One region of the Clostridium felsineum DSM 794 genome, then DNA from elsewhere that is predicted to be linked to it. Evidence: riboswitches for the same ligand, from Rfam matches in the RefSeq annotation. Region 1 holds a riboswitch; each other region holds the start of a gene.
The links. A riboswitch is a leader RNA that binds a small molecule or an ion and turns the genes downstream of it on or off. The one in region 1 is predicted to bind S-adenosylmethionine.

Region 1 (8,455 bases):
ACTTATAATTATTTATATTAAAAACTTCCCCCGTATTACCGAATTTAACCCTATCCCCTAAAAACTCAACCTTATATGGTACAACCTCTAGCTTATCTTCCCTAAACAAACTAGATTTTAACTTAGGTTTAATTGATCTTATATACTCACCTACATTATTATATATTTCTATTTTATCTGTAGAGGTAATTAGTGATTTGATTTCACCATTCCCGTAAAAACAAAGAGAATTTTTATCACCACTAATTCCAATAGCGTTTATATCATATGCTAAAATAGTTCCAATAGGTGTCTTTACTCTAATTTTACTCAAAGGTTCTAACGATTTTATTTCACCATTTTTATATAACGCAAGGCCCATTCTAACCTCAACTATTCCAATAGGTGTTTTTAATTTCACTCTATCTTTGCGCCAAAATGTGATACTTTTCAACTTTTTAGACTCGTAAAAACTTAATGCCACAACTTTAGTTTTTATCTGTCCTATTTTAAGTTTCAACTCTATTATTTCTGCCAATTCATATTCATTTTGTTCAGTCCAAAAAGCTGTTATTTTCCCGTTCACAGGAAATACCTTTTTTATATTTCCATTTTCATAAAAGGTTATTAATTCCGATTTTATATTTCCAATAGGAGTAACTACCATTTCTCTTGAATTTAAAGCAACGCTCTTCAATTTTCCACTTCTATAAAATGCTACAGTACTTGTACTTTTAGTTCGTATACCATCCTCTTCAAATCTTGGTACAAAGCTTCCTATTTCAGTTTTTAGCTCGCAATATTCCTTTAGTGTGCATTCACTAATTTCTCCAGTTGTATAATATTGTGCTATACTTACACCTTTTAAAATCCCATAATTTGTCATAACATCTACCATATTAGTACCTCTTAACCATGTGAAAATGTTTCTAAATCTAATCTCGTTCCATATAACTGATTTGACAAATCTCTCTGACCTGGTATACCACATGCATCTGCACGGCAGTGTTTGCAATGTCTAAATACATCTAGATATTTCTCCGCTTTAGCTCTGGCACTATCAAGTTCCATGCAGGTTGGTGCTGGAATATGGCTTAAATCATGTTGTGGAATTAATGGTATTATATTGTAAAGTTTGGCACCAGCCTCTTTAACGGTCTTTGCTATTTCTTCAATATGTTTATCATTAATTGTTGGTATTAATACTGTATTTACCTTCACAATAACTCCTAATTCACTTATCTTTCTTATGCCTCTAAGCTGAGCATCTATAAGTATTTTAGCTGCTTCTTCTCCATAATAAATCTTTTTATCTAATATTATGTGTGATATTATTTGACTTTGAATTTTATGATCTACTGCATTAACCGTTACTGTTATAGTACTTACTCCAACCTTATATAGTTCCTCTGCATACCTTTCTAATAGCAATCCGTTTGTACTTAAGCACTTTATTAAATCTGGATATTCTTCATTTACATATTTAAAAGTTTCTATAGCATTTTCTGTAGCTAATGTATCTCCTGGACCTGCAATGCCTACTACTGTAATTTCAGGGCATAGCTCTAATGCTCTTTTAACTGTGCTAACTGAATCTTTAGGTGCTAGTATTCCATTAGCTACCCCTGGTCTATCTTCATTATTATTGCAATCTCTTTTGCAGAACTTACATTGAATATTACATGTAGGACTTACGGGAAGATGAAGCCTTCCAAATTTGGAATGTGCCTCTCCTCCAAGACATGGATGTAAATTAGATAAATGTTTATATTTTTCTTCTCTATCGAACGGACCTGTATTTGCCATTTTTCCACCCCTTAACTTTAGTTAAATCTAGTTAGAACTACAGAATATATGTCTTCAAGTAATTTAAGTCCTCCTGCATAACCAACATAAGAACTGTTAATTACTAGTCTTTCATTCAGTGGCCAAGACACCGCTAAAAAATGTGCCTTTGTCTCCTTGGCTACCTTTTTTTCCCAAGAGCTTCCTATTATTAATGGATACCCATGAAAATCTGTATTTTTTATATTGTTATGAATTTCATTACCATCAGTTAAAAATTCAACTTCTGCTTCAATATCATAATTTAAATCTTTAAAGTATCCTTCAACTTCACTTCTATATTTTTCTGGCGTGTCATCAATTATATACTGCTTGTCTGGAAACAACCCAAAATCATTAGTAAGAAATTTAGTAAATGCTAAAGTATATTGAGCATCTGACACAACAACAAATCTTCTAGACATTACCCTTGTCTCTAAAAATACATCGGCAAATCTTTCAATGTAGTAGTAATATTCATCTTCATGTTTTTTAATTATTTCCTCTACTTTATCTTTAGAGACTCCAGCAAATTTCCCCACTTCCCTTAAAAATTTACTCGTTTCTGCTGCTCCTATTGGAATACTAGGAAATTTCATATAAGGTGTTCCAAACTTCTTCTCCAATTGTTTAACATTACTCAATCCCAGCCATGGTGAAACTAGCAAATTAAATTCTGCTTCTGGAATTTTATTTATATTTTTTATACCTCTGTCATGACCAAATATAGTGTTTGGTATCAATCCAAGTTCCCCAACAAGTTTTTCAAGTTCTCTTAAATTGCCAAGCCAAAAAGGATCGTGTTGTGGAACTCCTGCCCATATATTTACTAATCCTTTTGTAATTTTATCTGCTGGCTTCAAATATTGATCTATTATTGCACTTACTACCCATTCATGTCCAACATAGTTATTTCCCTTAAAACCTGGTGTTGAAGCATATATAACAGGCTTACCTGTATCGCTAAAACTTCTAACCACCTCCCCCGCATCATCTCCAATAACTTCTGAAGTACAACTTGTTAATACTATATATAACTCTGCATCTACTACTTTTAGTGCATTTTCAATAGTCTCTTTTAGTTTCTTCTCTCCACCAAATACAACTTCTTTTTCACTTATACTTGTACAGGGAAATATATGAAAAGAAAAGTGACCTGAGCTTCCAAAATCACTATGAAGTTTCCCTCCACAACCAGGTCCAGAATGCAGTATAGGAATTGCTCCTTGTATTGCATGAACTGTTTGCATAGCTGTTAATGCACATTTATATCTAGGCTGATCTAAAATTTTTGCCATTTATTTAGCCTCCCCCTTCAAGAATTTTGAATTATCCTGCTTATACCACCAATCTGTGTATGGAAGTGTAACCCTTGCCGCTAAATTCTTTTCAAAACTTCTATTTTTTATAGTATCCAGAACTGTATATGCAAAATCCAAAGTTCCTTTATAGCCAAATATCATATATTCATCATTTACACAAAGTGCTGACACTCCCTGCTTTATTGCCCAAACAGTAGTCCCTGGATGTCTTGAAAAATATATATCTGGTTTATATTCATTAATAATGTTTAATATTTCATAGTTTTGCTGATCTGCCACACTAACTTTAAAATTGTATGGGGAATTTTCCCCCAAATACTCAAGTGGTGCTGGAATTTTACCACTATCATGCTTCTTGTCATGATGCCATGATGCCGCCCACACAACTTCCATATCTAGTTCTTGCAATACACGGGCTACTTCATAAGTATATCCAGGTCCCATACCTAAAATTGCCCTAAGTCCTTTAAGCTCTTTTTTAACTTCTTCAATTTTAGGTATGTACTTTGCTCTTTCTCTTTCTATATAAGCTTCCACTTCTTTTTGTTTATTAATTACTCTTCCAATCTCTCTAAGCCAAGTTTCAAAGCCTGCAATACCTAAAGGATTTATTGTATTTACAAATGGAACTCCATACTTTTCCTTCAGTCCATTTCCAAGATAACTTCCAAGCACTCCACAAATACTTACCGTTGCTAACGCTTCTGATAAATGTGATAATTCCTCAATTGTAGAATTTTGATATAAAAATACTGGTTCTACATCAAACTCCTTAAACATTTTTATTATATTTTCTCTTTCACTTTCAAAAAAATTCTTAAAGTTTATAGTATTTCTTTTTTCAACTGGCGGCTTTACAATACTATTAAGCACAGCATGATCACTAGCGTCAAAACCCGTTGCCCAAATTCTTGATCTAAAACCCTCACAGTGGACTGCTGCTATTGGTACCGGTATTTCTTCTTTAAGTTCTTCAACAACACTATCCACATCTTCACCTATTATCCCAGATAAACAAGAGGTTCCTATAAAAATTGCCTTAGGCTTGTATCTCTTATATGTCTCTACTACAATCTTCTTTAAACTTTTTGCTGAACCAAATACAGTATCCTTTTCATTCATATCTGTTCCTACAAATACTGTAGAATTTTGAATTCCTCTTTTTGTTGCTAGTTGAGAATTTACTACATCTACTCCAGATGCCATAGCTGTACACCCTGAAGGTGCATGATTTATTACTGCTACATCTCTAATTCCTGCTAACTGTGCTAATGCACATCCTGCATTACACGAACTAGACTGACTAAAACATCTCTCTCTATTTTTTAAAGTTCCACACTTAGATTTATTTACAACATCACGCAAATCACCATTATAACCTGTTATTGACCCAAGTCTATTCTCCCTTGTTGGAACTGCTCCTAATTTCAAATTAATCGGCATTAAATCCACCTCCTACAAATCTGTTAATCCATATTCTGTTAATATTTCTTCTAATCTTTCCTGTGTCATGGGCTTTGGAACAACAAACATGTCGTTATTATCTATATTTTTAGCCAATATTCTGTACTCATCTGCCTGCTCCGCCTTTGGATCAAATTCAATCACCGTTTGTTTATTGATTTCTGCCTTAGTAACCATTGGACTTCTAGGGACAAAATGAATTAGTTGACTTCCTAGTTCTTTTGCAAAAGCATCTAAAAGCTCATACTCATTGGATACTTTTCTACTGTTACAAATAATCCCCCCAAGTCTTACTCCACCAGTATTTGCATATTTTCTTATACCTTTAGCAATATTATTGGCAGCATATAGGGCCATCATTTCTCCAGAAGCAACTATGTAAATTTCTTGTGCTTTTCCTTCACGTATTGGCATTGCGAAACCACCACATACAACATCGCCAAGTACATCATAAAATACATAATCTAAATCATCTGTATATGCGCCTAACTGCTCTAACATATTTATTGATGTTATAATTCCTCTTCCTGCACAACCAACTCCTGGTTCTGGTCCACCTGATTCAACACATTTTATATTTCCATAACCAACTCTCAAAATATTATTTAAATCTACGTCTTCACCCTCCTCACGAAGCGTATCTAGTACTGACTTTTGATTTAAACCTCCTAATAATAATCTAGTTGAATCTGCTTTTGGATCACATCCTACCACCATTATATTTTTTTTTAGTTCTGCTAACCCTGCTGTAAGATTTTGTGTTGTAGTTGATTTTCCTATTCCACCTTTTCCATAAATAGCTACTTGTCTCATTGATTCTTCCTCCTCTGCATTTAAGCTTGTCTTTCATAATATTGAATAAGTTTTTCTAATGCTACATCTATAGCTTCATGTATATCATATACATCTATTCCATGTGATCTAACTATATTTTCAGCTCCAGGTCCAATCTTTCCTATTAACAATGCTCTACAATCACTTATTTTCTCTATTAATGGTTTAAATTTATTCTTATGAAAATCACTGCATGGGCAATTTGTTATATTTTTTCTAGTTTCAATAAAATTATAATCTTTATCCTTAACTTCAAATATGAAAAATTGTAGTGCTGTTGCAAAATGTTGATCTACATAAACCCCATCTCCACTACCCACTGCTATTTTATAGCTCATATAAATCCACCTCCTTTATAAAAAAAGCTACATTTAGATAAGACTAAATGAAGCTTTTGCTTGCACTAGCCTTATCTTTCAGGTACACCTGCTGGAATTAGCACCTTATATGCAAACGAAACATACTGGTTGCTGAAGCTTCATTGGGCCAGTCCCTCAGCTTCTCTCGATAAGCACTATAAATATTAAATTAAATAAAAAGGCCGCGTTTACACTATTTCTCAATAATAGCGTAAACACAGCCTCTAGTTTTTCTAGTCAACTTTGTATTCCAAGTATTCCTATTTGTTTTATTGAATATCATTATATCAGTATGTCTTTTTATTGTCAAATACTTTTTCTCATAATATAAATTATCTGCTACCTCAAAAAGTGCCTTAAATCTCATGGGATGCTTACATAAAACTTTTTATACATTTGCCTTAAATGCTCATACTCTCCCGCTTTTTGTAGTTCTTGAGCTAAAATCAATTCACTCTCAACATATCTATAATTCATGTTAAAAAGCACTTCCCTTACTAATAATTAATTATAATATAATTCTTATAATGTATGTAATGTATTGACTGAAATGGTTATATTTTGTATCATAATAATAGACATAAAACAATAATTTATACTTTGTAAAATAACAACTTTAAGGGGGTGTGCTCATAAACAAGCTAGCTGACACAAATAAAATTATAATTTTAATATGGAGATGAGTATATTTTGTGTAAACGTTTAAAAATAAAAATTCTATCACTTTCTGTGATGTTTACATTAATTGGGTATAATTGTGCATTTAATTCAATTAAGGTGAACGCAAAAATAATGACCCATGGAACAACTTCAAAAAATATTAAAAATGGTGTTATACTTCATGCTTTCGATTGGTCGTTTAACAACATAAAAAAGGAACTTCCTAATATTTCAGCTGCAGGTTATACTTCTGTTCAAGTATCTCCAGTTCAGGGAACAAAAAATAGTAGTATAAATAGTTCCGATTGGTGGCTTTTATATCAACCAACAAATCAATCCATAGGAAACTCTCAACTTGGAAGTTATAAGGATTTTAAAGATCTCTGCAGTGAAGCAAAAAACTATGGCATATCCATAATTGTGGATGCTGTAATGAATCATATGGCTAATAACGGAAATAAAGATGAACTTGCTCCTGAAGTAGATTCAAGTTTCAAAGATCCAAGTTTTTATCATCATAATGGACAGTGCAATGATTGGAATAATAGAGAAGACATAACCCAAAAAGGTGTGGGAATGCCTGATTTAAATACTCAAAATCCCGCAGTTCAGGGGAAAGCAATTAACTTTCTAAACCAATGTATAGATGCTGGTGCAAGCGGTTTCCGTTTTGATTCTGCTAAACACATAGAAACAGACTTAGGATTAGACGCCAATACCCCATGGGCGAGCAACTATTGGGAAAATGTTTTAGGAAGCCTCCACAATAAATCAGATCTATATATTTATGGTGAAGTCCTTCAAGATGGAAAAGTAGATAATATTTCAGCCTATGAAAGCCTTATGAATGTTGAAGCAAGCAGCTATGATGCATCTCTTCGAAAAGCAGTTAAATTGGGAGATTTTACTGATGCGAAAGGTATGGGTGGACTTGATAATAATAAATGTGTAGATTTTGTTGAAACCCATGATGAATACGAAAATGGTACAAGTAAAGACCTAACAGACTGGCAGCGAAAAGCTGGTTGGGCAATAGCAGCTTCACGATCTGGCTCTGTCCCTTTATTTTTTGATAGACCAACAGAAAGTATAGGAAGTGAAGGTGATAATCTTTGGAACGATTCTGACGTTGTAGCTATCAATGATTTTCATAATGCAATGGCTGGGCAAAATGAAAACTTGACTTTGGAAAATAACAACAAAGCAATGCTTATAGAAAGAGGTGATAACGGCACCGTTATTGTAAATGATGGCGATAGTTTTAATTTAAATTCCCCAACTAATTTAAATGATGGACAATACAACAACCATGGCTCTAAAGCGGCTTCTCTTGTTGCCTCTGGTAGAATATTAACAGGAACAGTACCTGCAAATTCAATTATAATACTCTACAATAATGGATCTGTTACGAACTATATCCCCCACGCAGATTACAAAATCGATTACGATAGCAGTAATTTAGTTAAAGGACATACTTTCACAATTTACTATAACGGAAGCCTAACAAACTCATCAAATGTATCTTTGCACTTAGGTATTAATGGCTGGAACAACACACAAAACTTATCTATGATAAAGGACTCAAATGGTTTTTGGGAAACTAGTATAACTATACCTAATTCAGCAAATACATTAAATTTCTGTTTTACCAATGGAACTAACTGGGATAACAACAGCAACAATAATTGGACTTTAAATGTATGCAATAATATTCCTAATGTACAAGTATCCCCAGCACCACAGTCAAGTAAAGAAATATCTATTTATTACAATGGAACTTTAGCCTCCTCATCCTCCAGTATAACATTGCATTGGGGATATAATGGATTTATAGCTCCTCAAGATGTAACTATGACAAAACAAAATGACGGACGATGGCTTGCAAAAATAACACTTCCTTCTGGGTGCTATGCTGTTAATATGGTATTTAAAAATCAGTCAGGTACCTGGGACAATAATAATTCTAATAATTACAACTTTTCCTCAACTAAAAATTGACACTTAATATATGAA
Region 2 (8,455 bases), 1.8 Mb from region 1:
ACAGCAAGTAACTACCTGCATCAAAAATAGACTTCATACATAACACACTTATAAGAATCGCACATGTTATATAATTTAGTTTGGTTTCTAAATTTTTAACTTTAGCCGTTAAGCTTTTTTCAAAAAACTTATCAAAAAAATCATGATAAAAATCAATAACATAAGTAGATATAATGGGAAAAACAAATATGCATATTACAAACATATGCCTTTTAGCACTTATAGCCAATATTATTAATGCTCCACATATTAAAAAATCTCTAAATTTGACTTTGCAAACAGCAAGCACACACACTGTTATACAAATTACAATCAAAGCTAATTTATACGCATATAATGGCGTTATAACCCATTCATTTATGTATCTATTTATATCACTATTTCTCATTGCTAAATAAGTATATTCATAAAGCTTATATCCATATGGATTTATAAATATACCTATAAGTGCTGCAATAAAATACTTATAATTTTTAGGAATTGTATAATACGCAAAAACTATTAAATAAAGCGGATAAACTCCCCCATGAATATTAATTCCTAAAATCAGAGTAAATAATGCTGCTATATATTTTTTATTCTCAAGTAATATAAATATTATTAATAATAAAAATTTTGATATTAATAATGGTCTATAAAAAATATCATTAGCATTAGCAAATATGTAAACCCACATTATTATTAAAGATATCACTTTATTTTTATTTCTTATTAGTGCAAATTTATATAATGTAATGCATGTTATCAAATTTATTATTACTAAAAAAATTATAACAGAGGCAAATCCCTTAATTTTATATATTAAATAAGCTATAATACCAAATAACCATTCATGGCTTATCCACTCTAGTTTATTTTGGATTCCATACCAAGAAAATATATCTCTATGAGGTATAATACTATTTTTTATAATATATTCTCCAACCTTTATATGCCAGAAACCATCATTTATAACATTTAGTTTAAATCCAAAAACAAAAGCTGTAATAAGTGCGAGTATGAAACAAATTCTAAATACTATTACCTTATTAATTCTATTGCTTAAAATATTTAAAATACTACTTTTCAGCATCATCCACTTCCTTCACATATTTGTTCCACGTGGTAATCATATTAAATAAGCTTTCAACATCCTGTCTATTATAAAGGAGTATCTTGTCTTTTTTCTCTTCAGGCATTCTTAAAGAGTATTCCTCATCCTTAACAATTTTTCCAAAAGTCTTTGCTAGTGTAGATCCACTTATAATCTCACTTTCTCTGTTTATTTCAAATACTTTTTCTAAATTTTTAAGTCCAACACATTTTTTAGTAACCTTTTCATATTCCTTTTGTAAATCAATACTCTTAAATTCTTTATTCACCTCCATATTTATATTGTTTTTTTTAAATAAATAATTTACAACTGTAAAATCATTATTACCTGAAAATGTAACTATGTATTCCTTTTTGAGTTTAATTTTAGCTTTAATAAAGTATTCTTCTGCAATTTTTAATATTTCCTCAGAATCCTTTCTATTTTCTATCATATACTGAGTTGTCTTTAAATTTTTAGTTTCTTCATCATAATATGCACACCCAAACACTCCAATGCATATAGGCTTTTTATAGACATAATGCTCTAAATCAAAAAATAACGCCTTAGAATATATTTTATTCTCGCCTTCCACTTTAAACCTATCAACATATTCATCAATTTTTATGTTTGTTACAGCATTTCTTTTAATCAAAATTATCACTCTCTTTTTTTCTTAATTTAAGAAAATCACTGACTAAAATTAATATATAAGTTAAATCCGTAAAAAACCTATATTCTACGCCAATTAATTTCTAAACTTTACAAATTATTAAACTTCCTATTTTAAAGCAATTACATTATACCATATAATGTAATTTTTTTCATTATACATATTTATTCTGTTTTAAAATAATATCTATAATTATTTAATGCTATTTATGTATTTTATCATAATTTCAACTATAATAACATTAAAAAAAGAAGACTCTAAAGTTTTTCTTTAAAGTCTTCTATACACATATTTATTAAAATGCAGGTACTATTTGACCTTTATATTTATCATTAATATATTTTTTAACCTCTGGAGATGTTAATGCTTTATTTAAAGCTTTTATATAAGGTTTATCCTTATCTTGTTTTCTCACTGCAAGGATATTAGCATATGGTGCATCTTTAGGTTCTGAAACAATTGCATCTTTTGTAGGATTTAAATTTGCCTGTATTGCATAATTAGAGTTAATTATTGCTGCTGTTACATCACCAAGAACTCTTGGAAGCTGTGCTGCATCTAATTCTCTTATTTTTATATTTTTCTTATTTTCAGTTATATCAAGTTTAGTAACAAGATCAGCTTTCTTAAGTTTTATTACTCCATTTTCTTCTAATAATTTAAGTGCTCTTGATTCATTTGTTGAATCATTTGGTACAGCTATTTCATCTCCATCTTTAAGTTCACTTAATTTTTTAATTTTATGAGAATATAAGCCCATAGGTTCAATATGAACTTTAACTGTATATGTTAAATCCATATGTTTTTCCTTATTAAATGTGTTTAAGTAAGGCACATGTTGAAAATAATTTGCATCTAAATCACCATCATTGAGTGCTGTATTTGGAGTTACATAATCTGTAAATACTTTTACCTTTAATGTATAGCCTTCCTTTTTCAATATTGGTTTTACAACATTATTTAAGATTTCTGCATGTGGAACTGCTGTTGCCCCTACTACTATTGTTTTTTTATCGTTGCTACTAGAATTACTTGAACCTGAACTGCTGCAGCCTGTTAATGCTCCAACTAAAACTGCTCCTGACAAAAGTGCTGCCAATAATTTCTTTTTCATATTTGTTCCCCCTATTTATTTAATCATCATTTTATAGATAAAGTTTCCAATTGATTGTAATATTTGAACAATAATCATAAGTATTATTACTGTATAAACCATGACGGTTGTATTAAACATATTATAGCCATATTGCATAGCGGCAGCTCCAAGGCCACCACCTCCTATTGCTCCTGCCATAGCTGAATATCCTATTATGTTGATAACTGTAAGTGTAATTCCAAGGACAATTGAAGGCATAGCTTCCTTTATCATAACTCTAAATATAATTTGAAAATTACTTGAACCAAAAGATTTAGCTGCTTCAATTATTCCTTTATCTACCTCTTTAAGTGAAGATTCTATAACTCTAGCTGCAAAAGGAAATGCTCCAATAGTTAATGGGACTATTGCTGCTGTCGTACCTATTTGTTTTCCTGTAAGTAATTTTGTAAATGGAAATATAGCAATCATCAAAATTAAAAAAGGGAAGGATCTAAGCATATTTATTATAAAATCTAATATCTTATATACTATTTTATTTGGTTTTAGTCCATTTTCATCTGTTATTACAAGTATTATTGCTGGTATAAATCCAATTACTATAGAAAATAAGGTGGCTACAAAAACCATGTAAATTGTTTCCCAAAGCGAAGGTAGTAGAATTTGTTTCAATATCTCTGCTGTACTCATTATGCCACCTCCCAAACTACATTATGCGAAGTTAAATAATTACATATAATTTCCTTGTCACCTTCAGAAATATTTATAACTAAACTTCCCAAAACATTATCTCTAAACTTTTCAAGTTTTCCCCAAACAATTGAAAAATCCACATTAAGTTCCCTTGCCATGGAAGTTATTAAAGCTCCTTCACTGCTATTTTTAGGGAATATTACTCTTATATTTATTCCTTCTTTAGGTAGAACCTCATCATCACTTTGTCCTATAAGTTTTTTCATCTCACCACTTGGATTTAAGAATAGCTCCTCAACTTCTCCAATTTCCTTTATAACTCCTCCGTCTATTAAGGCAGCTCTTTCACATATTCCTTTAACAACCTCCATTTGATGTGTAACAATAACTATTGTTATACCTAATTTTGAATTTATTGTTCTTAATAAATTTAATATAGATTTTGTTGTATTAGGGTCTAACGCCGATGTGGCCTCATCGCATAAGAGTATCTTAGGGTTTAATGCCAATGCTCTTGCGATAGCTACCCTCTGCTTTTGTCCACCACTTAAATTAGAAGGTTTACTCTTTACTTTATCACTTAAATCTACAAGTTCTAAAAGTTCTTTGACTCTAGCATCTATTTTATTTTTGTCAGTTCCCCAAACCTCAAGTGGTAATGATATATTATGATATACATCTTTTCTATTAAGCAGATTAAAATTTTGAAATATCATACCTATTTCTTTTCTAAATTCCCTAAGACTTTTTCCTTGAACTTCTTTCAGCTCTTTACCACTAACTATTACTTTTCCTTCATCATAAGTTTCTAGTCCATTAATACATCTAAGTAATGTGGATTTTCCAGCCCCACTATGTCCAACAATTCCAAATATTTCTCCACCTTTAATCTTAAGGTTAACATCTTTAAGAACCTTATTCCCTGAAAAGTATTTGGAAACATTCTTTATTTCTATCATGCCATTCACCTTTCTCATTAGATTAAAAAATAATAAAAAAGCCAGAGAATAAACTCTGACTTTAAAATCAAATATATTCTCATCTCTCAGCTAGCGCTGTAGGAATTAGCACCTTGTAATAAAATATATACAGGTTGCTGGGCTTCACAGGGCCGGTCCCTCCACCTCTCTTGATAAGTGCACCATTTTTATTAATTCTTTAGTTAATATTATAGTTAGTCTACATTTAAATGTCAATACGAATTTAGCCATTTTATACACAAAATATATTTTTCCAATCAAAATAATATGTTTTTGTTTTTAAAAATAGTGCCTTAAAAGAAAACTAATACTATTAAGGCTAAATCTACATTTTCAGCATTTAATCCTTATCAACAAAATTTCTTATCACTCTTATCTGCTGCATATTTAACGATATAAATTCGCACCCAATTACATATGATTTGTCATTATATCCTACCCATTTAATCATTGAAATGCACCAAAAAGATGGTTTTCCATCAATACTAAGAAGGAAACTTATAAAATCACCTGATTTTAACGGCAGCTTACTTTTAAAACCTATTCCAAATTCAGATATATTAACTGCCTCTAATAGTGGCTCTTCTCCTTTGTATTTTTCGTAAATACTTTCATCATTTACTCTAGGATATGATATTTCTAGTTCAATTCTCTTTCTTACTTTACCTCTTTTTTCAGTTTTGTACCTGCAGAGTTTATTCCTATCATCAATATCTGACGTAGAGACCAATACCATATAAATTCCTCCTTCTGAATTTATGTACAGTTACCAAATTAATAAATATATTATATCATGTTTCGACAAAATTCGAAATATATTTTCAATATTGTTAACTTAAGTTCTGTTGACATCATCACGATTAAATGATAATATTTAATTGAAAATGATATTCATTTCTAGTGATTTTGTATGTACTTAAAAGGAGTGAGTTTTTATGATTATTGAAATACTAATAACACTTATTATTATATGTTCAGCCTTATACATTTTTTATAAAAGCTTCAAGAAAAGTGCAAAAGGAGACTGTAGTTGCTGTAGTGGCTCAAAATCCTGTAGTGGCTGCTCACCAATTAAAAAAAATAAGTAATAAAGCCCCCTTTAATTATTAAGATATGATTTAATAATTAAAGGGGGTTCATATAATTATTTCTTTAGTTTCTCATTAACATATTCTTCGAATTTTGATGCTGTATCTTTATCCATATCTTTTATTCCCTTTAGTTTATATTCTATTGCAAGCTTCTCATATTTTTTTATCCCAAGAGTATGATATGGTAAGATTTCAACTTTCTCAACTCTTTTAACTTTTTGTACTATTTTTGCAAGTCTATCCATACTTTCATAATTATCAGTTATCCCCGGTACCATAACATGTCTTATCCAGACTACTGCTTTTGAATTATTGACTTCCGAAACAAATTTGTAAAACTCATTCATGTCTCCACCAGTTAAATTTTTGTAACCCTCACTATTTATATGCTTTATATCAAGAAGAACATAGTCCGTATACTTTAAAATCTCTTCATAGTGGTTACATCCAAAGCCTGCTGTATCAACTGTCGTGTTTATTCCATTTTCTTTACATAACTTCAAAAATTCTTTTAAAAACTCTGGCTGCATTAAAGGTTCACCGCCGGAACAAGTAATTCCACCACCAGATCTATCAAAATAATTTTTATATCTCTTAACTTTTTTAAGTAAATCTTCTGGAGAAATTTCTTCTCCAGAATTAATATTCCACGTATCTGGGTTATGGCAGAATGCACACCTAAGTCTGCATCCTGCCAAAAAAACAACAACTCTTATTCCCGGTCCATCAACAAGTCCCATTGTCTCTATTGAATGAATTTTTCCCAAATTAACACCTCTACATTCTTTCGTGAAATGTTCTCTTAACAACTTCCATCTGTTGTTCTCTTGTAAGTTTAACGAAATTAACTGCATATCCTGATACCCTTATTGTAAGTGTAGGATATTTTTCTGGATTTTCCATTGCATCTAAAAGTGTTTCACGATTAAATACATTTACATTTAAATGATGTGCCCCCTGCTCAAAATACCCATCTAGAATAGCTGCTAGATTACTTTTCCTATCTTCTTCACTTTTTCCTAATGCATCTGGAATAATAGAAAATGTATTTGAAATTCCATCCTGACAAACATCTCTATATGGAATTTTAGCAACACTATTTAAAGATGCTAATGCTCCATTTTTGTCTCTTCCGTGCATAGGATTAGCTCCCGGTGCAAAAGCCTCTCCTGATAATCTACCATCTGGTGTTGCTCCTGTCTTTTTACCATACATTACATTTGAAGTTATAGTTAATATTGATAATGTATGCTCTGCATTTCTATAAGTAGGTGTTTTTCTTAACTCAGACATAAATTTGTTTACTATTTCAACTGCAATATCATCAGCTCTATCATCATCATTTCCGTACTTAGGAAAATCTCCTTCTATTTCAAAATCTACAGCAATTCCATTTTCATTTCTAATAGGTTTTACCTTTGCGTATTTTATTGCACTTAAAGAATCTGCTGCTACAGAAAGTCCTGCTGCTCCACAAGCCAAAAATCTATGAACTTCTGTATCATGAAGTGCCATAAGCCCTTTTTCATAGGCATACTTATCATGCATATAGTGTATTAAATTAAGAGTATTTACGTACAACTTAGCTACATACTCCATAACCTTAAAATAGTTTTCTTTAACTTTATTATAATCAAGTACTTCATCCTCTATTCTTTCTATGTTAGGTACTACTAAATCAAATTTCTTTTCATCTACTCCACCATTTATAGCATATAATAAAGATTTAGCTAAGTTACATCTAGCTCCAAAAAACTGCATTTGTTTACCTATTTTCATTGCAGATACACAACAAGCTATACCATAATCATCTCCATATATAGGTCTCATTATATCATCATTTTCATATTGAAGCGCGTCTGTTTTTATTGACATCTTTGCACAATACTTCTTAAAGTCTTCAGGAAGCTTGTTTGACCAAAGTACAGTCATATTAGGCTCTGGAGCTGGTCCCAAATTAGTTAATGAATGAAGGAATCTAAAGGAATTTTTTGTAACCAAAGTTTCTCCATTTACACTCATACCACCTATAGATTCAGTAACCCAATTAGGATCACCTGCAAAAAGTTCATTATATTCAGGTGTTCTAAGATGTCTCTCGAATCTTAATTTTATTATAAATTGGTCAATTATCTCTTGTGCTTCTTTTTCAGTTATAACTCCATTTTTCAAATCTCTTTCAATATATATATCTAAAAATGTTGAAACTCTTCCAAGGGACATAGCTGCACCATTGTTCTCTTTTATACCTGCAAGATATCCAAAATAAGTGAATTGAACAGCTTCCTTAGCGTTTGCTGCCGGTCTTGATATATCTATTCCATATTTAAGTGCCATAGACTTCATTTCTTTTAACGCTTTTATTTGTTCTGACACTTCTTCTCTTCTTCTTATTAAATCTTCAAGCATATTGCCTTTTAATTCTTTTAAATCTGCTTTTTTCTTTTCAATTAAGTAGTCTATTCCATATAGTGCAACTCTTCTAAAATCTCCTATTATTCTTCCTCTTCCATAAGCATCAGGTAAACCTGTTAAAAGTCCAACGTGTCTAGCCGTTTTCATTTCATCTGTATAAGCATCAAAAACACCTTCATTATGAGTTTTCCTGTACTTTGTAAATGTATCATAAACTCCTTCATCTATTTCATAACCGTAAGCTTCTAAAGCTTGTTTTGCCATTCTTATTCCACCAAAAGGATTTACCATTCTTTTAAGCGGTTCATCTGTTTGAAGCCCAAAAATCACTTCATTATCTTTATCTATATATCCAGCTTCAAAACTATCTATTCCAGATACAGTTTTATTATCTGCCTTTAAAACACCATTCTTTTTTATTTCATCTATAAGAAG
Region 3 (8,455 bases), 340 kb from region 1:
ATCTCTTATGGAACCAGTTAAAAATTCGGAGTAAGCCCTAGCACACACTAATTGAACATCGCTTTTAAGTTGTCCAATATTGTTTGGACAATCGTAAGAAAGAAATGCTCTCATAGTATTAAGCGAAACAGATATATCACGATTAAGCTTTTTACTTTCATTTTTGAAGAAACTTTTTATAAGATATAGTCTCTCCTCTAAGGTTCTTTCATTAAGAGAAGGTATTGTTATGAGCATTGGAATTCTTCTAGTGAAAGTTTTTAAAAGTGAAGAGTTAGGGTTTTCAGTAGTAGCAGATATTATTAAAACATTGGAGTGCCTTACCTCATCATCCCCCATTCTTCTGAAGGTTCCCTTATCCAAAAAAGTAAAAAGCGCTTCTTGTCCCTCGGGAGGTAGTCTGTGAACCTCATCTAAAAAAAGTATTCCCCCATTTGCTTTTTCGATTAATCCAACCCTATCACTGTCCGCTCCAGTGTAGGCTCCTTTTTTTATTCCAAAAAGCTGAGAGGTTAAAAGTTGAGGATTGTTGCTATAATCTGCACAGTTGAAAGTTATAAAAGGAGAAGTTTTTTCCTTAACCTCCATTTCAACCGCATATTCGTGCATTAAAGAAGCAAACATTGATTTTCCTACTCCAGTGTTTCCAAGAATCAAACAATTCATTCCTTTCGGAGGATAAAGAATTGCTGCTTTTAATTGTTCAACGGCTTGTTTTAAACTTAAATTGTTTTTTACGAATTTATCTAATTTATTTTCTTTGATTTTAGTGTTTATAGTGTTTGATATAAAAAAAAGAACAGGTCTACCTGAAGTTTTGAATATTTTTCCTTCCTTACATAAGTTGTTTAACTCATGACTTACATTTGCTCTACTCATATGGAGCATTTCGGAAAGTTCCAGTGCAGTTACTTTAGTGTTCTCCGGCATATCATACAATTTATTGTATATTTGTTCTCTTCTGTTCATGTTGGAAAACCCCCATATAAAATTACTTAATATTGATTATACAATAAAAATTTACATATTACTACATGCAGCAAAAAAGTGTTTGAACACTAAAATGTTTACATATAAACACTAGATATAAGGTTCAAACACTAAAAAACAGTGCTTTAAAATAAAGGGTTATAGATAATAAAAAGTGTTTGGCACGGTATTTGCTATAAAGAATAAGTGAGAAAAAAAGTATTTGTCTGGAGGGGTAGGAATGGATATAGAGCAAATAATAATGAATATAATAATTTATTCCGGTGATGCAAGAAGTTACATGTATGAAGCACTTGGTAAAGCAAGAGAAGGAAAATATGATGAGATAGATGAATTAATAGGTAAGGCAAACAATGCCATAGGCGAAGCTCATAATATACAGACTTCAATGCTTCAAAAAGAAGCGGAGGGTGAGGCATTAAAGGTTTCAATACTATTCGTACATGCGCAAGATCAATTAATGACAACAATTTCTGAAAAAAATCTTATAACTGAAATGATTGAAATGACAAAGTCCATAAATGCTTTGTCAAATAAATAGAAAGTAAACGTTAGGAGGAGTAATTATGGTTAGAATTTTATTATTTTGTAGTGCAGGAATGTCAACTAGCATGTTGGTTACAAAAATGAAGAAGGCGGCAGCAGCAAAAAATATAGAGGCATTTATAGAGGCTTATCCACAAGCTCAAATGGCTGATTATGCAGATAAGGCAGATATAGCGCTTCTTGGACCTCAAGTTAAGTTTCTTTTACCAAAAGCAAAGGGCATATTTGAACCAAAGGGAGTTCCAGTTGAAGTAATAAACTCAGCAGATTATGGAATGCTTAATGGCGAAAAGGTTTTAAGTCATGTATTAAAAGTTTTAGAAAAATAAAAAACGAATTTTAGGAGGTAGAAAATGAAGTTTCCAAGAGATTTCTTTCTAGGTGCCGCCTCTGCATCATATCAGGTAGAAGGTGCCTGGAATGAAGATGGAAAGGGAGTATCTAACTGGGATGTATTCACTAAGATACCTGGTAAGACTTTTGAAGGTACAAATGGAGATGTTGCAGTAGATCATTACCATAGATATAAAGAAGATATAAAATTAATGGCAGAGATGGGACTTGATTCATACAGGTTTTCTGTTTCATGGCCAAGGATAATACCAGATGGAGATGGAGAAGTAAACGAAAAGGGTATCGAATTTTATAATAATCTTATAGATGAATGTTTAAAGTATGGAATTGTGCCTTTTGTAACCCTATACCATTGGGATATGCCAGAGGTACTAGAGAAAGTAGGAGGATGGACTAATAAAAGAACTGTAGATGCTTTCGTAAAATATGCAAAAGCTTGTTTTGAGGCATTTGGAGATAGGGTAAAGCATTGGATTACCTTCAATGAAACTATAGTATTTTGTAGTAATGGATACTTAACAGGAGCTCATCCACCTGGTATATCAGGAGATGTGAAAAAATATTTTCAGGCAACACATAATGTGTTTACAGCTCATGCAAAATCTGTCATTGAATATAAGAAATTAAACCAATATGGGGAAATTGGTATTACTCATGTTTTCTCACCAGCCTTCAGTGTTGATGACAAAGAAGAAAACAAAAAAGCTGCTTACCATGCAAATCAATATGAAATTACATGGTATTACGATCCAATATTAAAGGGTAAATATCCGGAGTATGTAATTAAAAATATAGAGAAAAATGGATTTTTACCAGATTGGACAGATGAAGAATTAAATATATTAAAAGAAGCAGCACCACTAAATGATTTTATAGGACTTAACTATTATCAACCTCAAAGAGTAATAAAAAATTATGACACAGGGGAAAAAGTAGAAAGAACAAGAGAAAACTCAACAGGGGCACCTGGAAATGCATCTTTTGATGGCTTCTATAAGACAGTAAAGATGGACGATAAAGTTTACACTAAATGGGGATGGGAAATATCACCTGAATCGCTAATCATTGGACTTGAGGCATTAAAGAAAGATTATGGTGATATAAAAATCTATATTACTGAAAACGGTTTAGGAGATCAGGACCCAATAATAGAGGACGAGATCCTTGATATGCCTAGAATAAAGTTTATAGAAGCACACTTAAAAGCAATAAAAGAAGCTATAAGTAGGGGAATAAATCTTAAGGGATATTATGCTTGGTCAGCAATTGACCTTCTAAGTTGGCTTAATGGATATAAAAAGCAGTATGGTTTTATATATATAGATCAGAAGCATAACTTAGATAGAAAAAAGAAATTATCATTTTATTGGTATAAAAAAGTAATAGAAGAGAGAGGTGAAAATATATAATTTATAGGACTTAATAATATCTATATATCATATAAAAATACGAGGAGGAATTATAATAATGAGTAAAGTAGATACCATTCAAGAGAAGATTTTGCCACCGATAATGAAATTTGCTAATTCAAAAATTATAACTGCCATAAAAGACGGTGTTATAATCACGATGCCACTTACTCTAGTTGGATCAATATTTTTGTTGATAGCTAATTTCCCAATTAAGTCATGGGGAGGCTGGATGACAGGAATATTTGGGCCAAACTGGGCAGTGCCATTAAGTCAAGTTTCAGGTTCAACCTTCGATATTATGGCAATTGCAGCAGTAATAGGAATAGCTGCTCAATATGCTAAAAATGAAGGCCAAGATCCTGTAACATCAGGACTTTTGGGTGCGGTAGCATTTCTAATAGTTATGCCAAGTTATTCACCAATTAACATAGGTGATAAAGTTGGCGGAGTTGTAATGAAACATGCAGATAAAGTTTCAGCAGTTATACCTAAGGGCTGGACTGGCGGTAAAGGAATGATTGCTGCCATAATTATTGGAGTACTTACAGGATTTATTTATTCATGGTTCTTAAAACGTGACATAAGAATTAAGCTTCCAGAAAGTGTACCATCAGGTGTTGCAAATGCTTTCTCAGCACTAATTCCAGGTGCTGTTATTATAACAGGTGCAATGTGTATATTCATATTCTTTAATGTTGTTACAGGTCAAACTGCACTTGAATGGATTTATAAAGTATTACAAATTCCACTACAAGGAATAACGGACTCATTAGGTGGAGCAATAGCAATACCATTTGTTATATCTTTCTTCTGGTTCTTTGGTGTTCATGGTGCTACTCTTATAGGTGGTGTTATGGGATCAATATACCAAGCAAACACTTTAGCAAACCAGGATGTTTTTAAAGCTGGTCATGCATTAGTAGCTTCAGGAGCTGGAAAAAATGCTCACATAGTATGTCAGCAGTTCCAAGATAACTTTATAACATTAGGAGGTTCAGGAATAACATTAGGACTTGTTGCAGCATGTTTCTTATTTGCTAGATCACAACGTCTTAAACAGTTAGGTAGACTTGCATTAGTTCCAGGTTGTTTTAATATAAACGAGCCAGTTCTTTTCGGTCTTCCAATAGTTTTGAATCCACTTATGTTTATACCATTTTTAGTTTGCCCTCTTGTTTCAGGAATATTAACTTACTTTGCAATATATACTGGTTTGGTACCTTGCTTTACAGCTGTTCAAGCGATATGGACTACACCACCTATACTATCAGGACTTATAGTAGCAGGTTGGCGAGGAGCAGTTCTTCAGCTTGTAATAATAGCAATAGCAGCTATAGTTTACTTCCCATTCTTTAAGGCACTTGACAAAGAATACTTCCAGGAAGAAATATCTGGAGAGGCAGAAGAGTAAAAAATTAATTATTAATTGGTGGATTAGCTCAAGCTTTCTTTGGGCTAATCCTACAATTAAATTCAAGTTATACATAGTAAATATAGTATATTAGGAGGATTAGAAATGAAATTATTTAAGATAAAAATAACAGGGAGTCCAGAGGATTTTAAAATTGAATATTCTTTTTCAACAGATTACTTTAACTACAATGATTGCACTTATGAAGGAACAGAACAAGAAAGATATACTCAATTTTATGAAGATTTAAAGAAAAACGGTGGACCTCAACCATTAAATATAAAATTAAAAATGTCAAATGGAGTAGCAGATAGAGCATTCCAAAAGAAAGAGCTTTTAAAAATTGAAGATGTTAATGAATTTGTAAAAAGAATGATAGCATAAAAACTTAAAAGCGTTTTTTAAATAGGCCATACAATACTATCTAAGGTTTTTTATATAAAGACACGTTCTAATATTTTGTTAGAATGTGTCTTATTAAATTATTTTAAATTCATTTTTCCTGTAACAAATTTATATTCTAAAGTATCTTTATTTTCGCTATATTTAACAATTCGTACAGTTTCAAAGGATTTTGAATTGGTTTTTAACCTGTCTGATAAAACTTTCTTAGTACAATCCTTATCCACCTGTTTAACAGCATCATTAAAGCTTTTAAAATTATAATCGTTATTATCAGTTAATTTTACTATGATTTTTTTTAGAAATTTGCAAGAGTCAGCATCAAAGGGTTTACCCGTATCTTTTTGTGAGACGTCAATTTCAACATTGTTAAAAGCATTTGAAGTGTTGGAGGCAGTTATAATATCTCCTGTATATGAAATAGTATAAGAATGTCCCTTTTCACTTTTTAATTTGATGTTTCCAGTATCGAAAGATAACCAATGACCCTTAGAATACTTGTAATTGGTTGTATAAGTAATTCCTTCTTTATCGCACAAATCTTTTAATATATTTATAATATCCTGACCATTAGATACAAATTCTGTTTGGGATATACTATATTTTGATTTTAGGTCAGCGGTAGTATCGCTAAGAACCCATTTTTGCTTGGCTTTGGTAGCGGCTTTTACGGTTGAAGTGTTGTCAGAAGTTTGTTTTTTACTTGAACATCCTGTAGTTAATAAAACTAACAAGGTTGCAGCTGCGATTAATATCTTTTTCTTTTTCTTCAATGTAACCACACATCCTTTGTAACTACTGTAAAAAAATACATATTTTCACCAACATTATTTAAAAAGATTATAAACAACATTAAATTTTATGTATAAAACATATTATAATTTGCAGAAATATAGGAGTCAAGAGGAAATACATAAAAAAAATGCCAAAGGAAGACCTTTGAGACAGCAATTTTTAAATTATAGAATTATACAATACAAAAATACTAGACATTCTTATAAATAAGGTATATAATAATCATACTAAACAAATACGAAAACTAAATAAATTGTTTCTTATCAAGAGTGACGGAGGGATAGGCCCTATGAAGTCCGGCAACATCCATGTATTTGGAAATGTGCTAATTCCTACAGGTTTATCCTGAGAGATGAGAATGTTTTTAAAACTGCTTCTTATTTTTTATGGATAAGGAGCAGTTTTATTTTTTATAAAATGGGAGGAAAAAAATTATGGAAGATATAGAGTGTACAAAATTTGAAACAAAAGCTGTTCACGGTAGAAGTGGTTTTGAGATTAGAACTGGGTCTATAAGTTATCCAATATACCAAAGCTCAACCTTTAGACATGAGGGCTTAAATAAAAGCACAGGATATGACTACTCAAGAACAGCAAATCCAACTAGAGATGAAGTTGAAAAAACTGTTGCAGACCTTGAAAACGGAAAAGCGTGTCTTGCATATTCTTCTGGAATGGCTGCAATATCAGGTATACTCACTATATTTGCAAGTGGAGATCACATAATTGTATCAGATGATTTGTACGGTGGAACCTATAGAATATTTGAAGAAATTTATAAAAATTATGGTATTGAAGTCACATATACAGATACAACGAATATTTCAAACATAGAAAAAGAAATAAAAAACAACACAAAAGCTATATATTTAGAAACGCCAACAAATCCACTTATGAAAATTACGGATATTAAAGAGGTTAGCAAACTTTCTAAAAAACACAATGCACTACTAATAGTAGACAATACATTTATGACACCATACTATCAAAAACCTCTTAACTTAGGAGCAGACATAGTTATTCATAGTGGAACTAAATATCTTTGTGGACATAATGATGCCCTAGCTGGTTTTGTTATTTTAAATGATGAGAAGTTAACTGAAAAATTGAGGTTTATACAAAATTCCATTGGAGCAGTGCTAGCACCCTTTGACAGTTGGCTAATTTTAAGAGGAATAAAAACTCTTCATATAAGACTTGATAGGCAGCAGGAAAACGCCATCAAAATAGCAGATTTTTTAAAAAAGCAGGAAAAGGTGATCAAGGTTTTGTATCCAGGTCTAGAAGAGCATGAAGGTCATGACATTTTAAAAAATGAAGCATCTGGTTTTGGAGGTATGATCTCATTTTATGTAGACAGTAAGGAAACTGTAGAAAAAATTCTTGAAAGAGTAAAAGTCATAATATTTGCTGAAAGCCTTGGAGGGGTAGAGAGTTTAATAACCTATCCATACACACAAACCCATGCAGATATACCAGACGATATAAGACAGCGCTTAGGAGTAACAGATAAACTTTTAAGACTTTCAGTAGGAATTGAAAACGCACAGGATTTAATAAAAGATTTGAAAAGAGCTATCGGCACAAAATAAGGGGGAAATTTAAATGAAATTCGGAACTAAACTTATACACAGTGGATTTGAAGGAGATAAAAGAACAGGAGCAATCACAACACCTATATATCAAACCTCTACCTTTCACCAAGAAAACATAGATGGAAATATAGTTTATGACTATTCAAGATCAGGAAATCCAACACGTGAAGCATTGGAAAAAACTATAGCACTATTAGAAGGTGGCTATAAAGGCTTTGCATTTTCATCAGGTATGGCTGCAATATCTTCTGTATTAAGCATTTTTTCAGCTCATGACCACATAATTGTACCTAAGGATGTTTATGGAGGAACATATAGAATAACAACAGAATTTTTTTCGAAATTTGAAGTAGAATGTGAATTCGTTGATACAACCAACATAGAAGAAGTAAGATACTCAATAAAAGACAACACAAAAGCTATTTATATAGAAACACCGTCTAACCCATTAATGAAGGTAACTGACATAAGAGAAATCGTAAAGCTTGCTAAAGAATTTAACCTTTTAGTAATTGCAGACAACACCTTTATGTCCCCATATCTTCAGCGACCACTAGAGCTTGGAGTAGACATAGTAGTTCACAGCGCTACAAAGTTTTTAAATGGACACAGTGATATAATAGCAGGATTAGTTGTTGCAAAAACAAAAGAACTAGCAGATAAAATATATTTCGTTCAAAATGCATTTGGAGCAGTACTAAGCCCACAGGACTCCTGGCTATTATTAAGAGGAATAAAGACCCTAAAGATTAGACTTAACTATCAGCAAAATAACGCCACAGAACTAGCAAAATGGCTATTACTAAACAAATTTGTAGATAGAGTGTATTATCCAGGAATGCCAAGTCATATAGGAAGAGAAATACACTTTTCACAAGCCTCAGGCGCAGGAGCTGTACTATCTTTTGAAGCCAGCAGCACCGAAAAGGCTAAAAGCTTCATGAAAAAAA

Region 2: another riboswitch for S-adenosylmethionine. It lies ahead of CLFE_RS08010 (methionine ABC transporter ATP-binding protein); the one in region 1 lies ahead of CLFE_RS22300 (NifB/NifX family molybdenum-iron cluster-binding protein).
Region 3: another riboswitch for S-adenosylmethionine. It lies ahead of CLFE_RS20745 (trans-sulfuration enzyme family protein); the one in region 1 lies ahead of CLFE_RS22300 (NifB/NifX family molybdenum-iron cluster-binding protein).

Annotation. Positions count from the first base shown of each region.
Region 1 is NZ_CP096980.1:4,811,944-4,820,398, forward strand. It holds gene CLFE_RS22275 (hypothetical protein) at 1-877, opposite strand, end outside; gene CLFE_RS22280 (radical SAM protein) at 889-1,785, opposite strand; gene CLFE_RS22285 (nitrogenase component 1) at 1,803-3,101, opposite strand; gene CLFE_RS22290 (nitrogenase component 1) at 3,102-4,568, opposite strand; gene nifH (nitrogenase iron protein) at 4,581-5,402, opposite strand; gene CLFE_RS22300 (NifB/NifX family molybdenum-iron cluster-binding protein) at 5,423-5,761, opposite strand; SAM riboswitch class I at 5,830-5,937, opposite strand; gene CLFE_RS22305 (carbohydrate-binding protein) at 6,515-8,440, shown strand.
Region 2 is NZ_CP096980.1:1,701,912-1,710,366, reverse strand. It holds gene CLFE_RS08030 (hypothetical protein) at 1-1,072, opposite strand, end outside; gene CLFE_RS08025 (ribonuclease H-like domain-containing protein) at 1,059-1,727, opposite strand; gene CLFE_RS08020 (MetQ/NlpA family ABC transporter substrate-binding protein) at 2,041-2,859, opposite strand; gene CLFE_RS08015 (methionine ABC transporter permease) at 2,875-3,531, opposite strand; gene CLFE_RS08010 (methionine ABC transporter ATP-binding protein) at 3,531-4,493, opposite strand; SAM riboswitch class I at 4,570-4,673, opposite strand; gene CLFE_RS08005 (PilZ domain-containing protein) at 4,855-5,250, opposite strand; gene CLFE_RS08000 (FeoB-associated Cys-rich membrane protein) at 5,450-5,602, shown strand; gene pflA (pyruvate formate-lyase-activating protein) at 5,659-6,372, opposite strand; gene pflB (formate C-acetyltransferase) at 6,383-8,455, opposite strand, start outside.
Region 3 is NZ_CP096980.1:4,472,112-4,480,566, reverse strand. It holds gene CLFE_RS20780 (sigma-54-dependent transcriptional regulator) at 1-969, opposite strand, end outside; gene CLFE_RS20775 (PTS lactose/cellobiose transporter subunit IIA) at 1,211-1,531, shown strand; gene CLFE_RS20770 (PTS sugar transporter subunit IIB) at 1,557-1,865, shown strand; gene CLFE_RS20765 (glycoside hydrolase family 1 protein) at 1,890-3,299, shown strand; gene CLFE_RS20760 (PTS sugar transporter subunit IIC) at 3,358-4,713, shown strand; gene CLFE_RS20755 (hypothetical protein) at 4,819-5,097, shown strand; gene CLFE_RS20750 (hypothetical protein) at 5,196-5,897, opposite strand; SAM riboswitch class I at 6,168-6,269, shown strand; gene CLFE_RS20745 (trans-sulfuration enzyme family protein) at 6,345-7,502, shown strand; gene CLFE_RS20740 (trans-sulfuration enzyme family protein) at 7,516-8,455, shown strand, end outside.